Regions from separate parts of the Kitasatospora sp. NPDC101801 genome, predicted to be linked through region 3. Evidence: riboswitches for the same ligand, from Rfam matches in the RefSeq annotation. Region 3 holds a riboswitch; each other region holds the start of a gene.

The links. A riboswitch is a leader RNA that binds a small molecule or an ion and turns the genes downstream of it on or off. The one in region 3 is predicted to bind cyclic di-AMP.
Region 1: linked by a shared signal. The riboswitch ahead of ACIRPK_RS32400 (M23 family metallopeptidase) and the one ahead of ACIRPK_RS03710 (hypothetical protein) in region 3 are both predicted to bind cyclic di-AMP.
Region 2: linked by a shared signal. The riboswitch ahead of ACIRPK_RS25725 (transglycosylase family protein) and the one ahead of ACIRPK_RS03710 (hypothetical protein) in region 3 are both predicted to bind cyclic di-AMP.

What each region holds. Positions count from the first base shown of each region.
Region 1 is NZ_JBIWML010000046.1:34,016-41,272, forward strand. It holds gene ACIRPK_RS32375 (hypothetical protein) at 1-57, opposite strand, end outside; gene ACIRPK_RS32380 (TetR/AcrR family transcriptional regulator) at 181-753, opposite strand; gene ACIRPK_RS32385 (alpha/beta fold hydrolase) at 753-1,577, opposite strand; gene ACIRPK_RS32390 (4-oxalocrotonate tautomerase family protein) at 1,681-1,878, shown strand; gene ACIRPK_RS32395 (YiaA/YiaB family inner membrane protein) at 1,886-2,176, opposite strand; cyclic di-AMP (ydaO/yuaA leader) riboswitch at 2,393-2,554, shown strand; gene ACIRPK_RS32400 (M23 family metallopeptidase) at 2,567-3,373, shown strand; gene ACIRPK_RS32405 (hypothetical protein) at 3,419-4,294, opposite strand; gene ACIRPK_RS32410 (sensor domain-containing protein) at 4,420-5,172, shown strand; gene ACIRPK_RS32415 (class I SAM-dependent methyltransferase) at 5,262-5,987, shown strand; gene ACIRPK_RS32420 (hypothetical protein) at 5,938-6,864, opposite strand; gene ACIRPK_RS32425 (hypothetical protein) at 6,915-7,257, opposite strand, start outside.
Region 2 is NZ_JBIWML010000028.1:14,563-21,819, forward strand. It holds gene ACIRPK_RS25700 (helix-turn-helix domain-containing protein) at 1-771, opposite strand, end outside; gene ACIRPK_RS25705 (ATP-binding protein) at 1,188-1,727, shown strand; gene ACIRPK_RS25710 (DUF397 domain-containing protein) at 1,848-2,084, opposite strand; gene ACIRPK_RS25715 (sirohydrochlorin chelatase) at 2,424-3,269, shown strand; gene ACIRPK_RS25720 (hypothetical protein) at 3,575-5,554, opposite strand; cyclic di-AMP (ydaO/yuaA leader) riboswitch at 5,884-6,086, shown strand; gene ACIRPK_RS25725 (transglycosylase family protein) at 6,073-7,251, shown strand.
Region 3 is NZ_JBIWML010000001.1:841,203-848,459, forward strand. It holds gene ACIRPK_RS03700 (IclR family transcriptional regulator) at 1-71, shown strand, start outside; gene ACIRPK_RS03705 (hypothetical protein) at 210-668, shown strand; gene ACIRPK_RS03710 (hypothetical protein) at 687-1,874, opposite strand; cyclic di-AMP (ydaO/yuaA leader) riboswitch at 1,877-2,044, opposite strand; gene ACIRPK_RS03715 (ribonuclease domain-containing protein) at 2,425-2,772, shown strand; gene ACIRPK_RS03720 (methyltransferase domain-containing protein) at 2,942-4,135, opposite strand; gene ACIRPK_RS03725 (hypothetical protein) at 4,487-4,651, opposite strand; gene ACIRPK_RS03730 (hypothetical protein) at 4,648-4,803, opposite strand; gene ACIRPK_RS03735 (helix-turn-helix domain-containing protein) at 5,162-5,932, shown strand; gene ACIRPK_RS03740 (DUF397 domain-containing protein) at 5,929-6,129, shown strand; gene ACIRPK_RS03745 (MoaF-related domain-containing protein) at 6,682-7,011, shown strand; gene ACIRPK_RS03750 (arylsulfatase) at 7,037-7,257, opposite strand, start outside.

The sequences.
Region 1 (7,257 bases), on a different contig from region 3:
GCGCTGGCCGGGGATGCGGGTGGTGGCGGGACGGGCCGTCCGTGCGGTCTGCGTCATCTGCCCACATCCTTCGTGCTGGTGACAGGCGGGGATGCCTGAACCCTGCCAGTGTCGGCTGGTCTTGGCGACGGAACGGTCTCGAAAACCACCCGAACGGATACCGTTCCGCCGAACTGAGGTTTATCCCGCTGCGGGCCATACCCGCAAGCCCTCCACCACGACCCGGATCAGCCGCTGCCGAGTCACCGTCAGGTCCGCCGCCATCCGGAACGCGCCGCCCGCGGCGAGCGAGGCGAAGCCGTGCGCCGTCGAACGGACCGCCCGGGCGGCGTGCACCGACTCGTCGCCGGTCAGGCCGTAGCCGTCCAGGACCGTGAGGATCACCCCGACCAGCCGGGCGGCGGCCCGGGTCAGGTCCGGGTCCGGGTCGGGGGCCTGCGGCAGGGCGGCGTACCGGCGGGGGTGCTGCTCGGCGTAGTCCAGGTAGGCGTTCAGCAGGGCGGTCATCGCCTCGTCCCGGCTGCGGCCGACCGCCGCGTCGGCCAGCCGCTCGGCCAGCTCCTCGGTGACCCGGACGGCGATCAGCCGGCGCAGCTCGGTCAGACCGCCGGTGACGTGCTTGTAGAGCGAGGGGGTGGCGACCCCCGCCCGGGCGGCCACGGCGGCCAGGGTGAGGCCGTCGGAGCCCTGGGCGTCGATCAGCTCCAGGGCGTGGTCGACCACGGCGGCGGGGGAGAGTCCGGCCCTCGGCATCAGGCGACCTCGTCCAGGAAGGGGAGCAGGGCGTCGGCGGTGGCCTGCGGGAACTCCGCCATCGGGTAGTGCCCGGCACCGTCGATCATCACCTTACGGGCCTTCAGCGCGACCGCCTGGCGCTCGGCCACCGCGGCCGGGTCCGGGAAGTCCGGGTCCTGGCTGCCCATCAGGACCAGCGCGGGGCAGCGCAGCCCGGCCGCCCAGCCGGTCGGCGCCGAGTCCCCGGCCACGTATCCCCTGGTGGCCTGCTTGCGGCCGGGGGTACGCAGGGCGGCCACGGCGGCGCTGCGGTACTCGGCGAAGTCGGCGGGCTTCGCGGTCGGGTACGCCTTGCCGAGGTAGCCGCCCCAGACGGCGGGGACGTGCACCAGGGCGAGGCCGAGCACCTTGAGCAGGGCGCGCTGGACGGCGGTCGGCGGCAGGTTCTCCACGAAGGCGTCGACCAGGGCGATGCCGGCCACCCGCTCGGGGGCCAGGCCGGCCGCCCGCAGCACGGTGGCGCCGGTGTAGGAGTTGCCGACCAGGGCGGCCCGCCCGATGCCCAGGTGGTCCAGCAGGGCCAGGGTGTCCTCGGCGATCGCGGCGGGGGAGTAGTCGCTCCAGGCGATCGAGGACTCGCCGAAGCCGCGCAGGTCCAGGGTGATCACCCGGTGGCCGGCCGCGGTGAGCAGCGGGCGCAGGTGCCGGTACACCGTGCGGGAGTCCAGCATGCCGGGGAGCAGGACGACCGGCAGGCCGGTCTCGGTGGCGGTGTCGTCGTAGGCCAGCCGGCCGCCGGGGACGTCCAGGTACTGGGTGGTGAAGGTCTGCGTCATAGCCATGAAGCTAAGGCTAATAGCCTTAGTCGTCAAGCGCCCGCCGGGGCGGGAAGCCGGTGGGATAGCGTGCGGGGCGATCGCACCGCACCGAACCTGAGGGGTCGTCATGCCGTTCATCAACGTCAAGCAGCTGGCCGGTCGGACCGTGGAGCAGCGGGCCGAGATCGCCCGCGAGCTCACCGAGACCTACGTCCGGATCACCGGGGTGAGCCCGGAGGCGGTGACCGTGGTGATCGAGGAGATCCCGCTGGAGAACTGGGCGGCGGGCGGGGAGACCTACGCCGCCAAGCGGGCCGCGGGCTGACCGCCGCTCAGATCCCCTCGACCCGGAACGGGTCGTGCTCGGCGAGCAGCTTGTCGAGCCGGGCCTGGTCGACCCGGGAGGAGATCTGGCCGGCGTCCTGGCGGTCGCGGATCACCTTGGCGAGGGTGAACGCCGCGGTGATCTCGTAGAGCAGGCCGACCGCCAGGAAGCCGCGCATCCAGGGGTCGACCGGCAGGTAGGCGATCCCGATCACCAGGGCGGCGGAGGCCAGGGCGAAGGACAGGACAGCCTGCAGGTAGTAGGCGTTGGTGGTCCGGGGCTGCATCGGAGTGCTCATGTCCCGAGGGTCTCCAACTCCCTTGCCGGGCGCCTGAGTACGGATACTCAACCGGCCGTCGCGCACCGTCACCGAGTAGTCGAGCAAAAGCCGCATTCCGGTCACGGGTCGTCAGAAGAGATGGACTGCACCTCGCTAGCCGCTTGGAATCATGGGCTCCTAGGATTAACGTTTGATAACGCAGCGCGGTCGGCAACGCCGTACCCAGAACGGCACCGTGCGCCGTCGCCTAATCCTCAGGACCCGCCTCGCCGGTGGGTCCGGGAGCCGGGGAACCACCGTTCCTTGGGGTGAATCGACCGAGTCCCGCACCCGGTCGTAGGAGACCTTCCTGCTCCGAACCCGTCAGCTAACCCGGTAGGCGCGAAGGAAGGAAAGGAGCGCGCCTCCGTGGCGTCGACGCACTCCCCGGCACACCCCCGCACCGACTCCGGCAACCAGCTGCTGCTGGACCACCCGGACGCAGCCAGGCACCGGATGCCCCGTCAGCCCCGCTCCGGCGGTCCGCTGATCGGCGTCACCGCGATGACCGCAGCCCTCGGCGCGACGGCCTTCGCCGCCGCCGCCCCGGCCGGTGCGGCCCCGCAGCCGCCCGCCGTCGCGGCCGCCGACTCCGCCGACCAGGACGGGCCGCAGCCGCTGCTCTCGGCCGACCCCGGGCTGGCCCTCGCCGCCCGGATCCAGCTCCAGGCGGACGGGCAGCGCACCGCCGCCGACGAGTCCGCCCGGCTGGCCGCGGCCCAGGAGGCGGAGGCCAAGCGGGCCGCCCAGGCGGCCGAGGCGAAGCGCGCCGAGCAGCACGGCGGGTTCGCGGCGCCGACCACCAACTACGAGCTGACCGCGCACTACGGCCAGTCCGGCTCGTACTGGTCGCACCTGCACACCGGCCTGGACTTCGCGGCGCCCACCGGCACCCCGGTCACCGCGGTCGGCGCGGGCACCGTCACCTCGGCCGGCTGGTCGGGCGCGTACGGCTACCGGGTGATCGAGACCCTGGGCGACGGCACCGAGATCTGGTACTGCCACCTCTCCTCGATCGTCACCGCCTCCGGCGAGGTCGCCCCCGGCACCGTGCTCGGCAAGGTCGGGGCCACCGGCAACGTCACCGGACCGCACCTGCACCTGGAGGTCCGGCCGGACGGTGCCGCCCCGATCGACCCGCTGGACTGGCTGCGCGAGCGCGGCATCAACCCCTGACGCACCGTCGGAGCCGGGCCCGCCGTCTCGGCGGGCCCGGCTCCCTCACTCCTCCGCCGCGGTCCGCTCCGCCTGCTCGGCGAGGTACGCCTCGATCTCCTCGGTGCCCGGCTCCGGGGCCAGGTCCGGGTACTCGTGCACCAGCAGGGCGGGGAGTCCGGGGACGGTCCACTCGCCGATCAGCCGGAGCGCCTCCTCGGCCACCGCCGCCTCGAAGCCGTCGAAGTCGCCGGAGAGCTCGTCCGGCATCGGCAGACCGAGCGCGTTCAGCCCCGCCAGGTTGCGGTAGCTGCGCTGCATCAGCCGGTTCTCCAGCAGCAGCCGGGCGCCGTCGGTGGCCATCCCGATCGAGATCAGCCTGGTCCGCCCCCAGCCGCCGTCGGCGTCGATCTCGTCCAGCTCGGTGAGCGCGCCGTACGCCTCGGCCCGCTGCTCCGGCGTCAGGTCCCGGAAGCCGTCCAGCCAGGCCCGGACCGCCGCCTCGTCGGTGGTGTCCACCCCGGCCGCCCGGAGCAGCAGCGTGTAGAGCCGGGGCCAGGTGACCAGGTGCGGCTGCCGGAGCAGCCCGCAGAGCAGCTCGCCCTGCCAGTCCACCTCGGCGTGCAGCCGCTCCTGCCGCTTGGCGTTCAGCCGCCGGGCCGCCCGCTGACGGTCGATCAGCAGCCCCACCGCCCGCCCGTACGCGCCGGGGTCGGCCGCCGGCTGGACGTACAGGTAGATCCGCTCGTACAGCAGCTGCTCGACCACCGGCGAGCTCAGCTCGGGGTAGCCGTCGTGCATCCGGCCGTCCCCCAGCTCCAGCAGGGCCAGCACCGTCCGGACCGCCTCCACCGGGACGGGTTCGAGCCCCTGGTCGGCCGCCCAGGCGAGCAGGTCGTCGGCACGGGTGCGCGGGCTGAGCCGGAGGTCGTCGTCGTTCACCCTCGTACGGTAGCCGCTGCCCGGGCCGGGAGCCGTCCGTCCCGGACGGGGGTGGGGTAATCCCCACCCCCGGTCCGCCGGGGGACCTCATGTCGCGGACGGCTCCGATCGGGCACCTTTGAGGGGTGGGCAGCGAGCAGGGCAACCAGACCGAGGAGCCGGTGATGACCAGTCAGACCTTTCCGTACGCCGAGCGCAGCAGCAGTGTCGGCACCAGCAGCGATCGGGTGCGGCCGGGGTTCTGGCGGGCGCCGTTCGCCGCCGCCACCTACCGGGAGGTCGGCTTCGTGCTCGGCTCGCTGCCGATCGCGATCCTGGGCTTCACCTTCGCGGTCACCTTCTTCTCGCTCGGGGTCGGCCTGCTGGTGACCGCGCTCGGGTTCCCGGTGTTCGCCCTGTTCACCTCAGGCTCGCGGGGCTTCGCCGCGCTGGAGCGGCACCGGGCCGCCACCCTGCTCGGCACCGAGGTCGCCGCCCCCGCCCCGGTGGCGCAGTCCCGGCCCGGCTTCTGGGGCTCCGTCACCGCCCGGATGGCCGACAAGGCGGGCTGGAAGGCGGCGCTGTACCAGGTGCTGATGCTGCCCTGGAGCATCCTGAGCTTCACCCTGACGGTGACCTTCCTGGTGACCGGCTGGGTGCTCGCGCTCTACCCGGCCTACCACTGGGTGTTCGCCCGCTACACCGACTGGCCGGGCTACCGGGTCTACGACTTCACCACCGACGCCGGGGCGCACCACGAGTACTACCTCACCTCGGCCGGGGACATCGCGGGCGTCTCGCTGCTCGGCCTGGTGCTGGTCCTCCTGACCCCGGCGCTGATCCGCGGCCTGACCAACCTCTCCCGCGCGGCGGTCAAGGGGCTGTGCGGCAGCCGCTGACCGGATGCGGCCCAGCCGCTCCCGTGCTCCGATGAACAGGCCCGGTACCGCTCCCCGGTACCGGGCCTGACGCATCCCCGGGAGGCCCGGTGCACACCCCCGGCACGCTGATCACCTCACGTCCGCTGGACGAGTACTGCGGCCTGTTCGGCCTGACCAGGGCCGCGCTGGCCGCGCTGCCCGGGCCGGTGCTGGACTGCCCCGGCGGCGCGGCCGGGCTGACCGCCGAGGCCCGCGAGCTCGGCGTCACGGTGATCGCCACCGATCCGGCGTACGCGGTCCCGCGGCCCGAGCTCACCGCGCTGGCGGTGGCCGGCCGGGACCGGATGGCCGCCTGCCTGGCGGTGGCCCCGGAGCGGCACCTGCCCGCCGGGCGGCTGCGCCCCGAGCGCTACCTGCGCAGCTGGGACCGGGCCCGCCGGCTGTTCGCGGCCGACAGCGCCGCCCGGCCGGAGCGCTACGTGGCCGCCGCGCTGCCCGGACTCCCGTTCGCCGACGGCTCGTTCGCGCTCACCCTGAGCGCCTACCTGCTGTTCGCCTACCCCGAGCTGTTCCCGCCCGAGCGGCAGCTCGCCGGGCTGCTGGAGCTGGTCCGGGTCACCGCCCCGGACGGCGAGGTCCGGGTCCACCCGCTGCACGACGGCGCCGGCCGCCCGTGCCCGCACCTGCCGCAGCTGCGCTCCGCACTGGGGGAGCACCGGGTGGCCAGCGAGATCGTCAGGTTCGCCCGCCCGGGCGACGGCCGGACCCGCCGGGTGCTGGTGCTCAGGAAGGCGCAGCGGTGGGGCTCGGGACGGCGGCGGGGAGCTTCTTGAGGATCTCCTCGCCGACCACCCGGCGGCGGGAGTCCTGCGGCGCGGTCCGGTAGTTGCGCAGCTTGTCCTCCACCGCGAAGCGCAGGCTGCGCTTCTCCTCCGGGGTCAGCGGGAGCTGGAGCACCGCCTCCCGGGCGGCCAGCATCGCCTGCAGCAGCTCGAAGGCGGACAGGTCGCTGCGGATCGCGCCGATCACCAGCGGCAGGTTCTCGTGGTCCGGCCGCCCCTGGAACAGGGCCAGCGCCTGCACCCGCAGACCCTCGGTCTCGGCCTCGAACAGCTTCCTGACCTCGGCCGGGCTGAAGTTCAGCTCCCGGGCCCGGCGCACGGTCTGGCCGACCGAGTCGGCCAGCGTCTGCCGGTCGGCGGTGGACAGCGCGCGGGCCAGCCGCAGGCGGGTGAGCAGCCAGCCGGAGAGGAAGCCGACCACGGTGAAGTACACCGCGAGCGAGGCCGCGAAGGCCGAGGCGCCGCTGCCGCCGCCGACCACCGGGGCCAGTGCGTCACCGAGCTGCGCCAGCCGGCGCGGCAGGGTGCCGATCTGGGTCAGCCCGGCGCCCAGCAGGATCTTGGTCAGCCAGTCGGAGACCTGCTCCAGGTTGGTGTTCGGCGCGTAGCTCGCGGTGGACGTGGTGCTCAGGTCGGCGGGTTGGGCCGCCGCTCCGCTGGTCAGCAGCCGGGGGATGCCGAACAGGAACCCGACCCCACCGCCGACCATCATCGAACTGGCCGACACCACCAGGCCGCCGCCGAGGGCCGCCGCCCAGTCCGCGCTGGCCGAGGCGTACAGGCCGAGCCCCAGCAGGCCGGCCCCGACCACGGCGCCCAGCCCGGCCCGCGCCGCCGGCGCCAACCGCCCGTCCCGTTCCCGTCCCACCGCACGCCCCTCCCGCTGCCCCGAACCGCGCTGCGACTGTAGCGGACCCGTCACGCCCCGGGCAGGCCCCCGGCGCCACCCTCCGGCAACCGGACCCGGAAGGTGCCGGGTCGGTGCTGCGCACCGGCCAGCATCCGGTCCGTCAGATCCGGGTCGAGCCGACGCGCCGCCGCCCAGTCGGCGAGCGCCTCCCGGTGCGCTCCGAGCAGCTCGTGGGTCTGGCCCCGGCGGACCAGGGCCCAGGCGTACGTCGGGCTGAGCTCGATCGCCCGGGAGAAGTCGGCCAGCGCCCGGCCGGGCCGTCCCGCCAGCCGGTGGGTCTCGCCGCGTTCGGCGACCACCCACTGCCAGCCGGGGGAGAGCGTGACGGCCAGGTCCAGATCGGTCAGCGCC
Region 2 (7,257 bases), on a different contig from region 3:
GTCGTCGCGCTTGTCGAGGTAGAGCGCACTGGTGAGCTGCTCCAGGTAGACCACGTCGGCCAGGTCCTGTTCGGGGAAGCGCAGGATCGAGAACGCACCGCTCTCGCCCGCGTGGGCCCCGAACCGGAACGGCATCACCTGGATCACCACGTTCGCCTGCTCCGACACGTCCAGCAGGTACTGCACCTGGGCCCGCATCACTGTCGGCCCGCCGACCGGGCGGCGCAGCGCCGCCTCGTCGATCACCGCCCACAGCCGCGGGCTCTGCCCGTCGGTGAGCAGCTTCTGCCGCCGCAGCCGCAGGCTGAGCCGCCGCTCCAGCTCCTCCTCGGAGATCACCGGCCGGGTCTGCCCGAAGACCGCGCGGGCGTACTCCTCGCACTGCAGCAGGCCGGGGATGAACTGCACCTCGTAGGTGCGGATCTGGGCGGCGGCCTCCTCCAGTCCGACGTAGGTCTGGAACCAGCCGGGCAGCACGTCGTTGAAGCTGTGCCACCAGCCGGACTTGTTGGCCTCCCGGACCAGGCCGAGCAGGGCCTCCCGCTCGCCGCCGTCGTCCACCCCGTACAGACTGAGCAGGTCGGCGACGTCACGCTCCTTGAAGGAGACCCGGCCGAGTTCCATCCGGCTGATCTTCGACTCCGAGGCGCGGATCTGGTACCCGGCGTCCTCGCGGGTGATCCCGCGGGACTCGCGGAGACGACGGAGCTGCGAACCGAGCAGGATACGGCGCACCATCGAACCGCCGCCGGGCTGAGCTGTGGTGGTCATGCCGTAAACCTCCGCCGTGGGCAAACAGCGCACAGTCTGCCATCAGTTGAGCGCTCTGGGTGCCGGTACTGACGGAACGACCTCCCTGTTCTGCGCTCCGGGCACCATGATGCACGTGCATCCGGCGCTTGCATATGCCAATAGTGCGACTGCACGTGAATCGACTCTTGCATCCGCAGTGTGCGCACGGGACCATGGTGCACGTGCACCTGCACGCCCCTGGCATCCCTGCGGGCACCGCGTCGACCCCTGTACGCGTTTCCGCACACGCTTCCGGCCACGCCCCCGCGTGGCCGGTTGTCCGTGTGCGCGTACGGTCGGTCGACGCGGTGGCCGTGAGGCCGAGCGAGTCGGAGGTGACCGGCATGACCCCGGCGGGTCCAGCCGTGTCCGCCCCCTTATGGGAGGAGCTCTTCATGAGCACCGGAACGGCCATCGCGGTCGACCCCCACGTGGTCACCTGCACTCTCGCTCCCCGCTTCGAAGCCGTCAGAACCGCCCGGGAGTTCGCCCGGTCGACGCTGCACGGCTGGGGCCTGGGCGCACTCTTCGACGACGTCGCGCTGGTCGCCTCCGAGCTGGTGACCAACGCGCTCCGGCACGCGCTGGAGCAGCGCACCGACGCTCCGCCGGCCGAGTCGGTCCGAATACTCACCGAGTCGGTCCGGGTACCGGCCCAGCCCGGTCCGACCCAGGCCATCGCCGCCCGGCTCCCGATCCGGATCAGCCTGGTGCACCGCTCACCGCAGGTGGTCTGTGCCGTCAGCGACCCGAGCAGCCGGGGCCCGGTGGCCCGGGAGCCCGACTTCGTCGCGGAGTCCGGCCGGGGCCTGCACCTGGTCGACTCGTTCAGCCGGGCCTGGGGCTGGCACCCCCTGGCCGGTGCCGGGAAGGTCGTCTGGGCCGTCTTCGAGGCCGAGAACGAGACGGCGGGCCGCCACCGGCGCTCCGCCTGAGGTCGCGGGCGCCGCCGGGACGGCTGCGCCCGAACGCTCCACCAGTACATGAGGACATGACGAAGGCCGTCGCGGTGACTTCCACGACGGCCTCTGACGCACCACCAGGATGACGCCGGATCAGCCGGCCAGGTGGTCGAACTCCCCGTCCTTCGCCCCGAGCAGCAGGGCGGTGATCTCCGCCCGGGTGTAGATGAGCGCGGGTCCTTCCGGGAACCGGGAGTTGCGCATCGCGACGTCGCCGCCGGGCAGCGCCGCGAACTCCACGCAGTTCCCCTGTGAGTTGCTGTGCCGGCTCTTCTGCCAGACCACGTCTTCGAGGTCCGCAGCAGCCATGCCGTTGTAAGTGTCCTGCATTCGAATTCTCCCCGACGTGCCTGGCGTTCGCCTCACTTGACGTGATGATAGCTCCAGTGCACGTGCATCAGCACGGGTGTTTGCGCGTGCACCGTATGGGCATCATCCCTCCACGGGGCCCGTCGGGCAGGCAAGTTGACGCCCCTTATGCGGACAAAGCCGAGCGATTCGTGAACATACCGATGACTGCGCGTACTCGAACTCCAGCGGGTTGTCGATCTTGCCGGGCCTTTCGCGCCACCTCACGATCCGTCACCTCGGCCGGATTGTGACGCCGATCACCGTCCGGAGAGCGGGCCGACTGTGGTCCGGTCCACGGAATGTCCTACGATCTCCGCCATGAGCACAGCAGCCATCCCGGGCCCGCCACTGCCCGTCCGCACTCCAGGCTCCCGTGCGCGGGGGCGCCACCGCCGTCCCGAGCGGCCGGAGATCCCCGCGGGTTCGCCGTCGTTGGTGCTGGCCGTCCCGGCCACCGCCGGTCCGGAGTCCCGCCCCGTGGTCGAGGAACTGCTCTCGATCGTCCGGGGCGAACAGCCCGGCATCGAGGCGGCCGCCGCATACCTGGAGAGCGCCGATCCGGAGTACCCCACCGTCGCCGAGGTGCTCGCCCGGGCCGCCGAGGCCGGGCTCCCGGCCCCGGTCCTGGTACCCCTGCTGCCCGGCCCGCACGGCTCCCTGACGGACCTGCACCGACTGGCCGCCGAGACCGGCGCCACGGTCACCGACGTGCTCGGCCCGCACCCGCTGCTCGCCGAGGCCGTCCACGTCCGGCTCTCCGAGGCCGGGCTGGCCCGGGCCGACCGGGCCCGGCTGTTCGCGATCGCCACGGCGGCGGACGGCGTCGTCCTCACCACCGCCGGCGGCGAGGAGGCGGCTGCGGCCGCCGGGATCACCGGGGTGCTGCTGGCCGCCCGGCTCGCGGTTCCGGTGGTGCCGGCCGCACTCGACGTGCCCGGCTCCGTACGGGCCGCCGTCGAGCACCTCCGGGCGACCGGGTCGGTCCGGCCGGCCCTCGCCCCGCTGGTGATCGGCCCCGAGGCCGACCCCGAGCTGCTGGCGACGGCGGCGGAGGAGACCGGCTGCCCGGGGGCCGCTCCGCTCGGCGCCTACGCGGCGCTCGGTCAGCTGATCGCCTCGGCGTACCTCTCCGCCCTGGAGATCGTGCTCGCCGACCAGGCATAACGCTGCACTCAGCTCCCGAGCCCGGGGCTGCACTGTTGGCAGGTGCTCGGGGACTGCACTTTTGGCAGGCGTCCGGGCATCTACGGTCAGGGGCTCGGGGAACTGCGAGGAGATCTGGCGTTCGGGTCACAGACGAAAGTCCCTGACCACCCCTGAACGGATCACCTGTTCCGAGGCCGGCGTCTCAGTTCCCCGAGCCCCGGACTCCGTAGCGGGCCGAGCACCTGCCAAAAGTCGGCGTCGCCCACGCGGCGGAGCCGCACAGCAACAGAGCCCCGAGCCCCTGGACCGTAGCTGGCTGGGGGTCAGGTGAGGCGGGTGGTGCGGGCTGCGGTGTCGTGGAGGGTGAGTTGGGGGGTCGTCACCGGGCGGGGGGCCGGGGTGGCGGTGGTGGGGGTACGGGAGTTGTCGCGGCGGACCTCGACGGCCTGGGTCTGGCCGGCCGGGCGGAAGACGATGCGTTTGGGCTCCGGCAGGGCGGGGTCGAACCAGAGCTCGGGGCCGCCGAACTCGCAGTCCAGCACCGCGATGTCCTCGGGCGCCCCGCCGTCCACCGCGCGGAACGCGACGCCCGCCTTCCGATAGCCCGTCAGCCGACTGCGGGTCACCAGGACGGTCTCCCCCGGTAGTTGGTGGTGCATGGTGGAGACCGCGAAGTCGGACTGGCCCGCCGCGTCGATCAGCAGGCCGTCCAGGACCGTCCCCTTGTCCCGGCCGAGCGCGTGCAGCGCCACTCCCCCGGCGGCGTTGCCGTACAGGACGCTGCCGGTGTAGTCGAAGTCGTTCAGGTAGGCGCCGTGCTCGATGCCCCAGCCGCCGTTGTGGTACGCCACGAACTGGCCGACCAGGTGGTGGTGTTGGGCGTTCAGCCAGACGAAGATGCCGTTCTCGAGGTTGTTGTGGGCCAGGCAGCGTTCGAAGGTCCAGACGCCCTCGCTGGTCTCCGGCCAGTGGTAGCCGGAGGCGCCGGTCGCGCCCTGGACGCCGACCGCCACGCAGTCCCTGGCCACGCCGCCGGTGCCCGCGCCGAGACTGAAGCCGGTCAGCCGGTAGCCGCGCGGGTTGGGGTCGAAGAGGGTCCGGGAGGCGACGCAGGAGTCGTAGGTGATGTCGTCCGACGGGCCCTGCGGGGTCCGGGTGTCCAGCGGCCCGTCCCACCAGTAGGCGTCCTCCCAGGTCTGGTGGCTGATGCAGCTGCGGAAGGTGATGCCGTGGCTGGCGTGCGGGACGAAGGCGTGGCTGCCGGTGTCGCGGACCACCACCCCCTCGACCACGGTGCCCCGGCTGGTGTCGCCGAGCATGTGGAAGTGCAGCCCGTACCGGCCGAGGACCGGCTCGGTGACCGCCTTGCCGTTCCACTGGTCCTTGCCGGGGCCGCGCGGTCCGAGCCAGCGCAGCGCGGCGTGCCGGACGTCGGACTTCCGGGAGCTGGTGAGGTGGACGTGGGCGCGGCCCTTCTCGGTGCCCTCAATTCGGACATTACGGGTTAAATTCAGCACTTCCGCCCCGACGGTGACGCCCCCTCCGGTCGCCACCCGGGGGTGCGGGTACTTCAGCGGGCCGTCCAGGGTGACCGTGCCCCCGCTGATCGAGGCGATGGTCCGCAGGTCGTACCGCTCCGAGAAGCCGTCGCCGTCGGGCGCCCCGGTCGGGGTGACGGCCAGCTCGTCACCGGGCCGCCAGCCGGTCGGCTCGGCGGCCAGGGTGATCCGGGTGTCGCCGGCCTTCAGCGCGCCGGCGGCGCGCACCCAGGCCGTCCTGGCGGCGCCGTCCAGCCGCAGGTAGCCGGCCCCGGTGACCCAGAGACCGGTGTCGTCCGGCATCAGCGTCATACCGCCGCCCTGGAAGCGCCGTTCGTCCACGCCGGGGAACCGCAGGGTGTGCAGGGCGGTGTCGGCCGGGGCCAGCGTCAGGCTGCCCTTGACCTCGACGTTGCCCGCCGAGCTGAGCACCACCGAGCGGTCGGCCGCGAAGGTCAGCGAGCCGGATGCTTCGACCACCAACGAGCCCACCTCCGCATCGCCGTCCAGCACCACGTGGTCGGCGATCCGGACGGCGGCGGCCGGGCCGGGCAGCTTGCCGCCCCAGCCGGCCGGGTCCGACCACGGACGGGCCGGCCGGCTCGGCTCCGGGGAGGGCGAAGGCGAGGGCTCCGGGGAGGCGGACGGCAGCGGGGCGCCGTGCGAGTGGGAGGCCCCGGGCGTGGGCGGCGGCGGAGCCGAGGCGACGTCAGGGGCGTCACCGGTGTGCCGGACCAGCTCCTCCACCCCGATCGCGGCGGCCACCGTGCCGGCCGCGATCCAGCCGAGTAGCTTTCTGCGCCCGGTCTTTGCCGAGTCGTTATCTTCCGGCCCCGCTCCGGGCCTCTTCGCGTGCCGCATGGTGCCGCGCACCCCTCCCCCGGGCCGCGCCTGCGGCCGCCTCGCCTGAAGCATAGGCAAGTCCCTTGAACGGAAAGGGATTTGATCAGATTCGATCGAAACACACCACTGGAACGGACGCTTCCGCACCATGAAGGTTCCATAAAGAAAGCATGATCCACATCACAGAGGTTTGCGGTTTGAACTTAAGTCTGCCTAACGTGCTCCCCTGTTCGTGGCCACACGGACCCAGTTCATCCGGAACGCCGAGTCCTGCCATCGGATGAACAGGCAGCAGAGCAAAGCACCATGGCAGGGGCGGGGGAACCACAGGTAAGTCGCCTGCAATTGGTCCGATTTGACCGATTTCAGGCTCGGGGTGAAGCCGTGCTCACGCACGGCCGGGCAACTCCAGCCCGAATCCGACAGCTCACCTCGCAGGCGTGGGAGAGGAACGCATCTTCATGCTGTCCAGCAGCGCGTCCAAGCGCACCCGCCGTCTGATCGCCGCGACCGGTGTGGTCGGCATCGGCCTCTCGGTCCCGTGCCTCACTGCCGGTTCCGCTTCCGCCGCCACCGTCTCCACCTGGGACAAGGTCGCCCAGTGCGAGTCCACCGGCGACTGGAGCATCAACACCGGCAACGGCTTCTACGGCGGCCTCCAGTTCACCTCCAGCACCTGGGCCGAGTTCGGCGGCACGCAGTACGCCGCCCAGGCCAACCAGGCCAGCAAGGGCCAGCAGATCGCGATCGCCGAGAAGGTGCTCGCCTCCCAGGGCCCCGGCGCCTGGCCGGTCTGCTCCGTGCAGGCCGGACTGACCAAGGGCGGCGGCGCCGCCCAGGTCGACACCTCCTCGGCCGGCACCACCGCCAAGACCACCACGCCGAAGGCCACCACCCCCAAGGCGGCCACCCCGGCGCCGAAGGCGGCCGAGCAGCAGACCACCACCACCACGACCACCGCGGCCAAGAGCTACACCGTGGTCGCCGGTGACTGGCTCTCCACCATCGCGCAGAGCCAGAACGTCGAGGGCGGCTGGGAGAAGCTCTACGAGCTGAACAAGGCGATCCTGTCCGAGGGTCCGGACATGATCTACCCGGGTCAGCAGCTGGCCCTCGGCGGCACCACCACCGTGGTGACCAGCGCGCCGAAGTCGACCGCCCCGGCGCCGAGTTCGTCGTCGGCCGGTACCGGCACCAAGACCACCAAGAGCACCAAGGCCGCGTCCGGCTCCACCGCCACCACCGCGGTGGCGGCGACCGGCAGCAAGGCCGCCGCGATCAACTTCGCGATGTCCAAGCTCGGCCAGGCTTACGTCTACGGCGGCAGCAGCAACGGCGGCTGGGACTGCTCGGGTCTGACCCAGGCGGCCTTCCGCCAGGCCGGCATCTCGCTGCCCCGGGTCGCCAACGACCAGGCGGATGCCAGCACCCGGGTCTCGCTGGACAACCTCCAGGCCGGCGACCTGCTGTTCTGGTCGAACAACGGCAGCAACTCCGGCGTCTACCACGTCGCCCTCTACATCGGCGACGGCAAGTACGTCGAGGCCGCCAACCCGCGGGCGGGCGTGAAGACCGAGTCCATCGCCAACTGGGCGCCGGACTTCGCCGGTCGCGTCTGACGCACC
Region 3 (7,257 bases):
CGGGCAACACCTCACTGGTCCCGGTGATGCGGCAGATCGCCGGCCGGCTCGGCCAGGTACTGGCCCCCTGACACCGGGGCGGTGGCCCTAGGACGCCGGGGCGGTCGCCCGACACCCGCCCGGCGCACTGTCCCCGCCTCCGGGCGAATCCGCGTCGCGCGGCTACAGTGCGTAGCGGGACGACCGCGTTCGGCAGACAGGTGATGACAGTGACCAGATGGGTGATGGCGGGCCTGGCCGCCTCGGCTGCGCTGATGATCGGCGCCACGACGGCGGGGGCGGCGCCCTCGAGCTCCGACCTCATGGTGGTCCGGCTGGACCCTGACCCGGTCGCGCCGGGCGGGACCACCACCGTGCACGGCTTCGTCGCCAACCTCGGCCCGCAGCGGACGGCCTCGCCGTTCACCGTGCTGGTCGACCTGCCGGCCGGGTTCACCGCCGAGGGGCCGTACTTCCCGGCCGGCTGCCGGGCCCTGTCCGACCAGGTCGTGCAGTGCACGTTCGGCGCCGGGCTGCCCCCGCTGGAGACCGCGACCGCGCTGGTGCCGGTCCGGGCGGACGCCGACGTGCCCCCCGGCACGGTGGCCGAGGGGCACGTCAGGGTGGTCAGCATGGACGATCACAACCCCGCGAACAACAGCACGCCGTTCACGCTGACCGTCGGCTGACCCGAGCTCAGCTCACGGTCAGCGGTAGACCCGGACGTAGTCCGAGGCGAAGCTGATCGGTGCGGAGCCGCTGGGCCCCGGGTGGTACTGCCCGGCACCCACCGAGAGGTTGAGGATCAGGTAGGCCGACCAGTTCGCCCCGACACCGGTGCCGTCGGAGAAGACCTTGGCCCCGTTCACGTACCAGTCGACGGAGTTGGCGCCGTAGTAGGTCCCGATGGTGACCCACTTGTCGGGGCCGACCGCGTTCGCGTCGGTGTGGTACTTCAGGCCGGACTTGACGTGGTTGGTCAGCTCCAGCAGCGCCGCGTTGTCGGGGTGGTACTCGAAGCTGTCGATCTCGCCGTTGCCGTCCTTCCAGGTCCACAGCGCGGGCCAGGCCCCGGAGCCGGCCGGCAGCTCGACCCGGGCCTCGGCGTAGTCGCCGGTCTTCACCTGGAAGCCCTGTGCGGAGTACTCGGTGGTGAGCAGCCCGGTGTCCCAGGCCTGCTTGCCGCTCTCCAGGGTGTGCGCGGACGGCTTCGCGGTGAAGGTGGCCACACCGCCGGAGACCGAGACGCCGCCGGGGTTCAACCAGTCGAGCTTGTTGTCGTCCGGGTTGTGGTTGCCGTAGCGGTACGCGCTGCTGCGGTCGCCGACCCACTTGGAGCCCCAGGCGATCGAGCTGTCGAACTCCTCCGACCAGGTCAGCGCCTTGCCGGGGATCGGCGAGCCGCCCACCGGCGGGGTGGGCGTCGGGGTGGGGGTCGGCGTCGGGGTGGGCGTGGGGATCGGCGTCGGCGTGGGCGTGGGGGCGACCGTGCCGCCGACGGTCAGCTTCTGCGACGGCAGGTTGTGCCAACTCCCGCCCTGGTCCTGCCAGAAGCCGAACTGGGTGTACGTCCCGGCGGGCAGCGTCCGGGCCGCGCTGGTGAAGTTCACGCCGCCCGGGCAGATCTGCACGTTGCTCGCGTTGCCGGGGAAGTCGAGGTTCCGGCCGGCCGCGTCCCGGACGCCGACGCCGAGCGTCTTCGCGGTGAAGCAGGCGCTGGAGTGCACGGTCAGACCCGCCTTGGTCGCGGTGTTCGCGGCCGTCGAGCTGAGGGTGAGCCGGTCCTGCGTGACGGTGGTGGCCGCCTGTGCCTGACCGGCCAGGCCGGTGGCGACCAGGGGTACCGCCACCAGGGCGGCCGCACCGAGGCGTGCGGGGGTAAGGGCGATGCGCATGGGCAGGTCCTCTGCGACGCCTGCGAGGTGAGCTGTCGGGTTCGGGCGAGAGGAATCGCCCGGCCGCAGTGGGTGCGGCTTCACCCCGAGCGACCCCCGTACCGGAGCAGGGGAGAGCGCAGACTGACCTGGTTCCCCCGCTCCTGCCCATGTTTCGGTGATCGGGTACCCGGCACCGGGTGGACAGGACTCGGCGTCCCGGCGACGAGGTCCGCGTAGGTGCGGACGACTCCATGCAGGCTAGGCAGATCGCCTGTCCATCGACAACGAGAGCTGCCTCACACCAGGTTTGGCGAGCCCCCGGCCGGTGCGGACCGACGCACCCGCCCGACCGCGACCGCCGGGCCCCGGCTCGGCCCCGCTCTCACCCCGGCGCCCCTGTTCGACACTTCGACCGCTCGCGGTACACGACAAGTCGTATGAGTTCCACGGTAGTTACGCGCGGATGAAGTGTTTCCGCAGCCCTTCCGCAGCGTTCTGACATGCCCTCACAATGACAGCCATGCGAATCACTCTACGCGCGTTGCAGACCCGTGCCGCTTCCGTCGCGATGGTCGGCCTGGTCGCCCTGGCCCCCACCGCCGTGTTCGCCACCGACGCCTCCGCCACGGTCAGCGGGAGCATCTGCCTGACGGCGCTGCCGAGCCAGGGCCGGGACACCATCCGGCTGATCGACGCGGGCGGCCCGTTCCCGTACAGCCAGGACGGCATCGTCTTCCAGAACCGGGAGGGCGTGCTGCCGAGCCAGTCCACCGGTTACTACCACGAGTACACCGTCAAGACGCCGGGGTCGTCGACCCGGGGCGCCCGACGGATCGTCACCGGCAAGGTCTTCCAAGAGGACTACTACACCTCCGACCACTACGCGACCTTCTACAAGGTCAACTTCGGCTGCTGACCACTCCCCCACGGCCGCCCGCCCCCACTCCCCGGGGGCGGCGGCCTCGTCGTTCCGCTGACCTGACGTCAGGTCCTTCCGCGCGACGTACGGCCGGAGCGCGGGGCCCGCCACTGGTTGTTGAACCCTGCACCCTCACGTTGAGGCGAACGGGAACCGGGAGTCTGCCTCACCTGTGCTGCGGGACCTGGTTGTCCGGCTGGTCGAGCCAGGGGACCTGGTGGCCGGCCGCCACGGTCAGGCCGAAGCGTTCGACTCCCGGCCGGCCTTCGGCCTGCCACCACCGAACGGCACGTTCGAAGGCCTGCCACAACCGACGGGGGCCCGCCTGGTACACGGTGGTCTCCGGCTGGTCCTTACGCCGGACAACCGCTGCCCACGACCTGTCGTCACCAAGCCCGTAGAACCAGGCGGTTGTCGTGGCGTCGTCCTGTTCGTGGATCACGTGTGTCACGTCCGGCACCACCAGGCCGATGACGAACGTCTGCACGCCCCACACTCCGCCGAGATCATCCGCCGTGAGTGTCGTCCGGTACCCGGTGTCCGCGTCTCCGGGGAAGTCCGGGACGTATTCCGAGTGGGACGGGAACTCCGCGCGCGAACCCCGGTCCTTCATGAAGCCGACCTGCTCGGTGAAGTGGCCCGAAGCGGTCAGGTCGTCTCCGACGGACAGCTTCACCACAGCATCGCGGAAGGAGTACCGCGTGCCCCACGGAGCCAGGATCAGGCCCCCGGGCTTCACCTGCCGGAGCCACGCGGGAGGGATCTCCTGCACGCCGTACGTGGCAATGAGCCGGTCGTAGGGGGCGCCCGCCGGCCAGCCGAGCTGCCCGTCCCCGGTGACCACCTCGGGAGTGAGTCCGGCACGCCGATGCGCGGTACGGGCACTCTCCGCGACGGCAGCGTCAATCTCGACACTGACGACCTGTCCGGAGCCGAGCCGGTGAGCGAGCAGACCGGAGGTCCAGCCCGTTCCGGTACCCGCCTCCAGCACCTTCATCCCAGGCGCTACGTCCAGGTCCCGCAGCATCGACATGACCACGTTGGGCTGGCTGTTGCTGCTGGTGGAGAGCTGCCCGGCGGCGGTGCCTTCGTGCGCTCCGTCATCCCATTGCGTGACGATCGGGATGTTGGAGCCCACGGCGCGGTGCCAGGCGTCCGGGTCGGTGCGCCGGTCGATGGCCACGGTGGACCGGGAAGCCTCGGTCCAGGCCCACATCAGATCGGGGATGAACAGGGAGCGAGGCACCGAGTCGAACGACGTCTCCCAATCGGGAGACATGGAGCCGTTGTCGAGGAGGAACCGCCCCAGCTCGAAGCCGGGGCAGTCCGTTCCCTCAGCGCGGGGCGCTGTCACTTTCACTTGCGGTGACCTCCATCACCGGGCGGGGGCCCGCTGTCGGGGGACGGGGGCGGCGGCGGGGCAGGCGGCTGGATCGGCGCGGGGTTGCCCCCGTGTCCTCCGTCGTTCTCCAAGATCATGGGGAATCCTCTCCATGCGGCTCGGGCCTACAGGCGTCTACCTGAAGGAGTGGAACCCGCACTCGGCCGACCGGACTTGGCGTCCCTGCCGGCGGAGGACGGAGACTGTGGGGGTTGCTCCGGCGGCGTCACCGGCGGAACCCAGTGGGGACATGAGACGGACTGCTGCGGGCGGCATGGGCGCCATCGAGGAATCCACGCAGGCCGTAGGCCGACCTGGCGCAGCTGTCCATCAGGAGGCTTCTGCGGCCCGATGGATCGGGCATCGGCACGGCTCGTAGTCGGCGAGACTGCCCCAGCTGACGCCGGTCCTGTACGTCTCGCGGGGTTTGGTCTCGGTCTTCCTGCCGTCCGGCGAGACCTTGTACACCCGGATCGACAGGACAGCCTTGCTCACGTCAACTCCCCAGCATCCTCGGCCGGGTGGCCGAACAGCTCCCGGTCGCCGTATCCGTACGGCTCGACCTCGTCGTCCCACCGAGTGATCCACCGGCTCTTGCCCCCGGACCACATCACCAACGTGCACATGAAGTGGCCGACTTCGAGCACCTGAAGAGGCGTCCGGTAGGGCATGGGACCCCGCAGGTCCGTCACCAGGCCCCCCAAGGCCGGCCTCCACGGCGGCTGACCGGCCCCGGGGATGGGCTCCCGGAAGACGATCGGAACCGCAGCTGTGGGCCGGGGCAGAGTCGCACTGGACATTGGGGCCTCCGTGAGGGGATGGCTGGCCGGGCAGAGGGCGAACCTGGTTGTTCGTTCTGCGTATCAGCATCGGCACACGGAGCTACGATCGCTAGACCCGTCAGCTCGACAGTCAGGTTGTCGAATCTGGGGTGAGAGTTGTCGAAGCAGGCGACGAGTTGTCGAAGGGGGCCAGGTAGTGCCGAGTCGTGCGCCCTTGTCGTTCGTGGGGGATGAAATCAAACGCCTACGCGGTGCGGCCAAGTTGAGCCAGGCCGAGCTGGGCGCGTTGATCGGCTATGGACACGACATGGTGAGCCTGTTCGAGAAGGCCCGGCGGCCCATTGCGAAAGAGATGCTGGACAAGCTGGATGAAGCACTCTCCGCAGGCGGGAACCTGTCACGGCTGTGGGCCCTGCTAGCCGATGGGATTCATGAGCCGTATCTGCTGGATTACGTTGCACTGGAGCTCAAGGCAACGCGCATCCTGAACCTTGATACCACCCTGATCAACGGACTTCTTCAGACGAAGGAGTACTCCGAGGAAGTAATGCGGCGCTGGAAGGTACGAAACCTCGCCGAAAAGCTGCTCACCCGAATGGAGCGGCAGGAGATCCTGACGGGAGAGAGCCCGCCGGCCACCTGGTTCGTGGTTGATGAGTCCGTGCTCCGAAGGCCCGTGGTGAGCACGGCCATCATGGCCGATCAGCTCGAACGCCTGTTGCATGCACCATCCGGGCTCGGTAGCGCTCTCCAGGTCATTCCGGAGACGGCTGGGATCCATCCGGGCCTGGGCGGAAGTTTCACCATTCTATCCAGCCCTGGTGAGCCAGACGTGGTGTATTCAGAAAATGCCCTCGAAGGGTCCTTCACCACTAAGCCGGCCGACGTGGCCCGCTACGTTGACATCTACGATCACGTCAGGGCTCTCGCCCTGTCGGAAGACAACTCACGCGAGTTGATCGCGGGACTGCTTAGGGACGTGAGAGGTAGATGATCACCAACGCGAGCGAGCTGCCGGACGACTGGCAGACCAGCAGCCACAGCACAGGAAACGGCGCATGCGTCCAGGCCCACCGGAAGCTCAAGGGAACCGTCCGTGACAGCAAGGACCCGAGCGGTCCGGCCCTGGAGTTCACCCCTGAGGCATGGTCGATGTTCTGCACCTGGGTCGCGACGACCTTTGAGGTCTGAGTCAACCCCGGCCGCCTGGGCCCTACTCACCCGAAGGCGAGCGGGGCCCTTGCCGTTGCACGCTGCCAACTGCCCAAAGTGCACGCCGCTCAGAGGCTAAGGCCGTTCTGACCTGAAGCGGCCACGGGCGGCCTCCGTACTGCTGGCCGAATGCGAAGCCAAGGAAGAACAGGGCCGAAGGCCATACGGGCCACGACGAGGCCCCGCGCATAGAGATCATGGCGGAAGAGCACTTGCCCGCGCTTCGGCGCACACCCAACTCCCGGTGCCACCACCGGCATGTTTCTGGTGCTGGATCGGCAACTGGAATCTTGCGCGGCATCCCGACGCTTTACTACGGCTCGGAGATCGAGTTCCAGGCCGGGCAGGTGACGGTCGGTGGCTTCTCAGCGGTTGGCAACGGCACCCTGAGGCCGGTGGCTTCTCGGTGGTCGGCACGGACGGCACAGACCTGGCGTAAGCCGGTGAACGGACAGGCGGTCCGATAGGTTGGTGGGTGCGGTCACGCGACCGCACCCACCTGTCGCTCCGCCCAGACGAGGACTGCCCGAGATGACCGCGCCCCTGCCAGCCTTCGCCGGCCACACCTACCTGTTCCAGGTCGACAACGGCGCGGCCTTCCGCAACACCTACTCGGCGGACGGCCTCCGGCTGCGCTGGGACGGCCTCGGCGAGTCGGCCGGGCAGTGGGAGGACGTCCCGCTGCACGTGGCCCAGGTCGCCCCGCACATCTACTTCGTCAGCTGGACGGAGAAGAGCGGAATCACCGTCAGCCACGTGATGGACCTGGCCGCGATGACCGTCCGCGCCTTCTGGACGTACGAGGGCGAGGGCGGCCGGGTCGGCGAGCTGCACACCGGCACGCTGCAGGCCGAGGGCTGACCCGGCCTCCGCCCCGCCGGTCCGCTCACTCGAACGCGGCCGCCGCCTCCCGCAGCGCCGTCGCCACCGTCTCCGGGTCGTACGGGGCGGGCTCGCCCGGCAGGTAGGTCACCGCGCGCAGGTCACCGGTGTACCGGAAGCTGCGGTGCCGCCGGTGGACCGGCCAGGAGACCGGGGACTTGCGGTCCACCCCGACGCTGATGCCCTGGAACGGTGCCATGCCGATGAGTTGGTGCACCGGGCCGA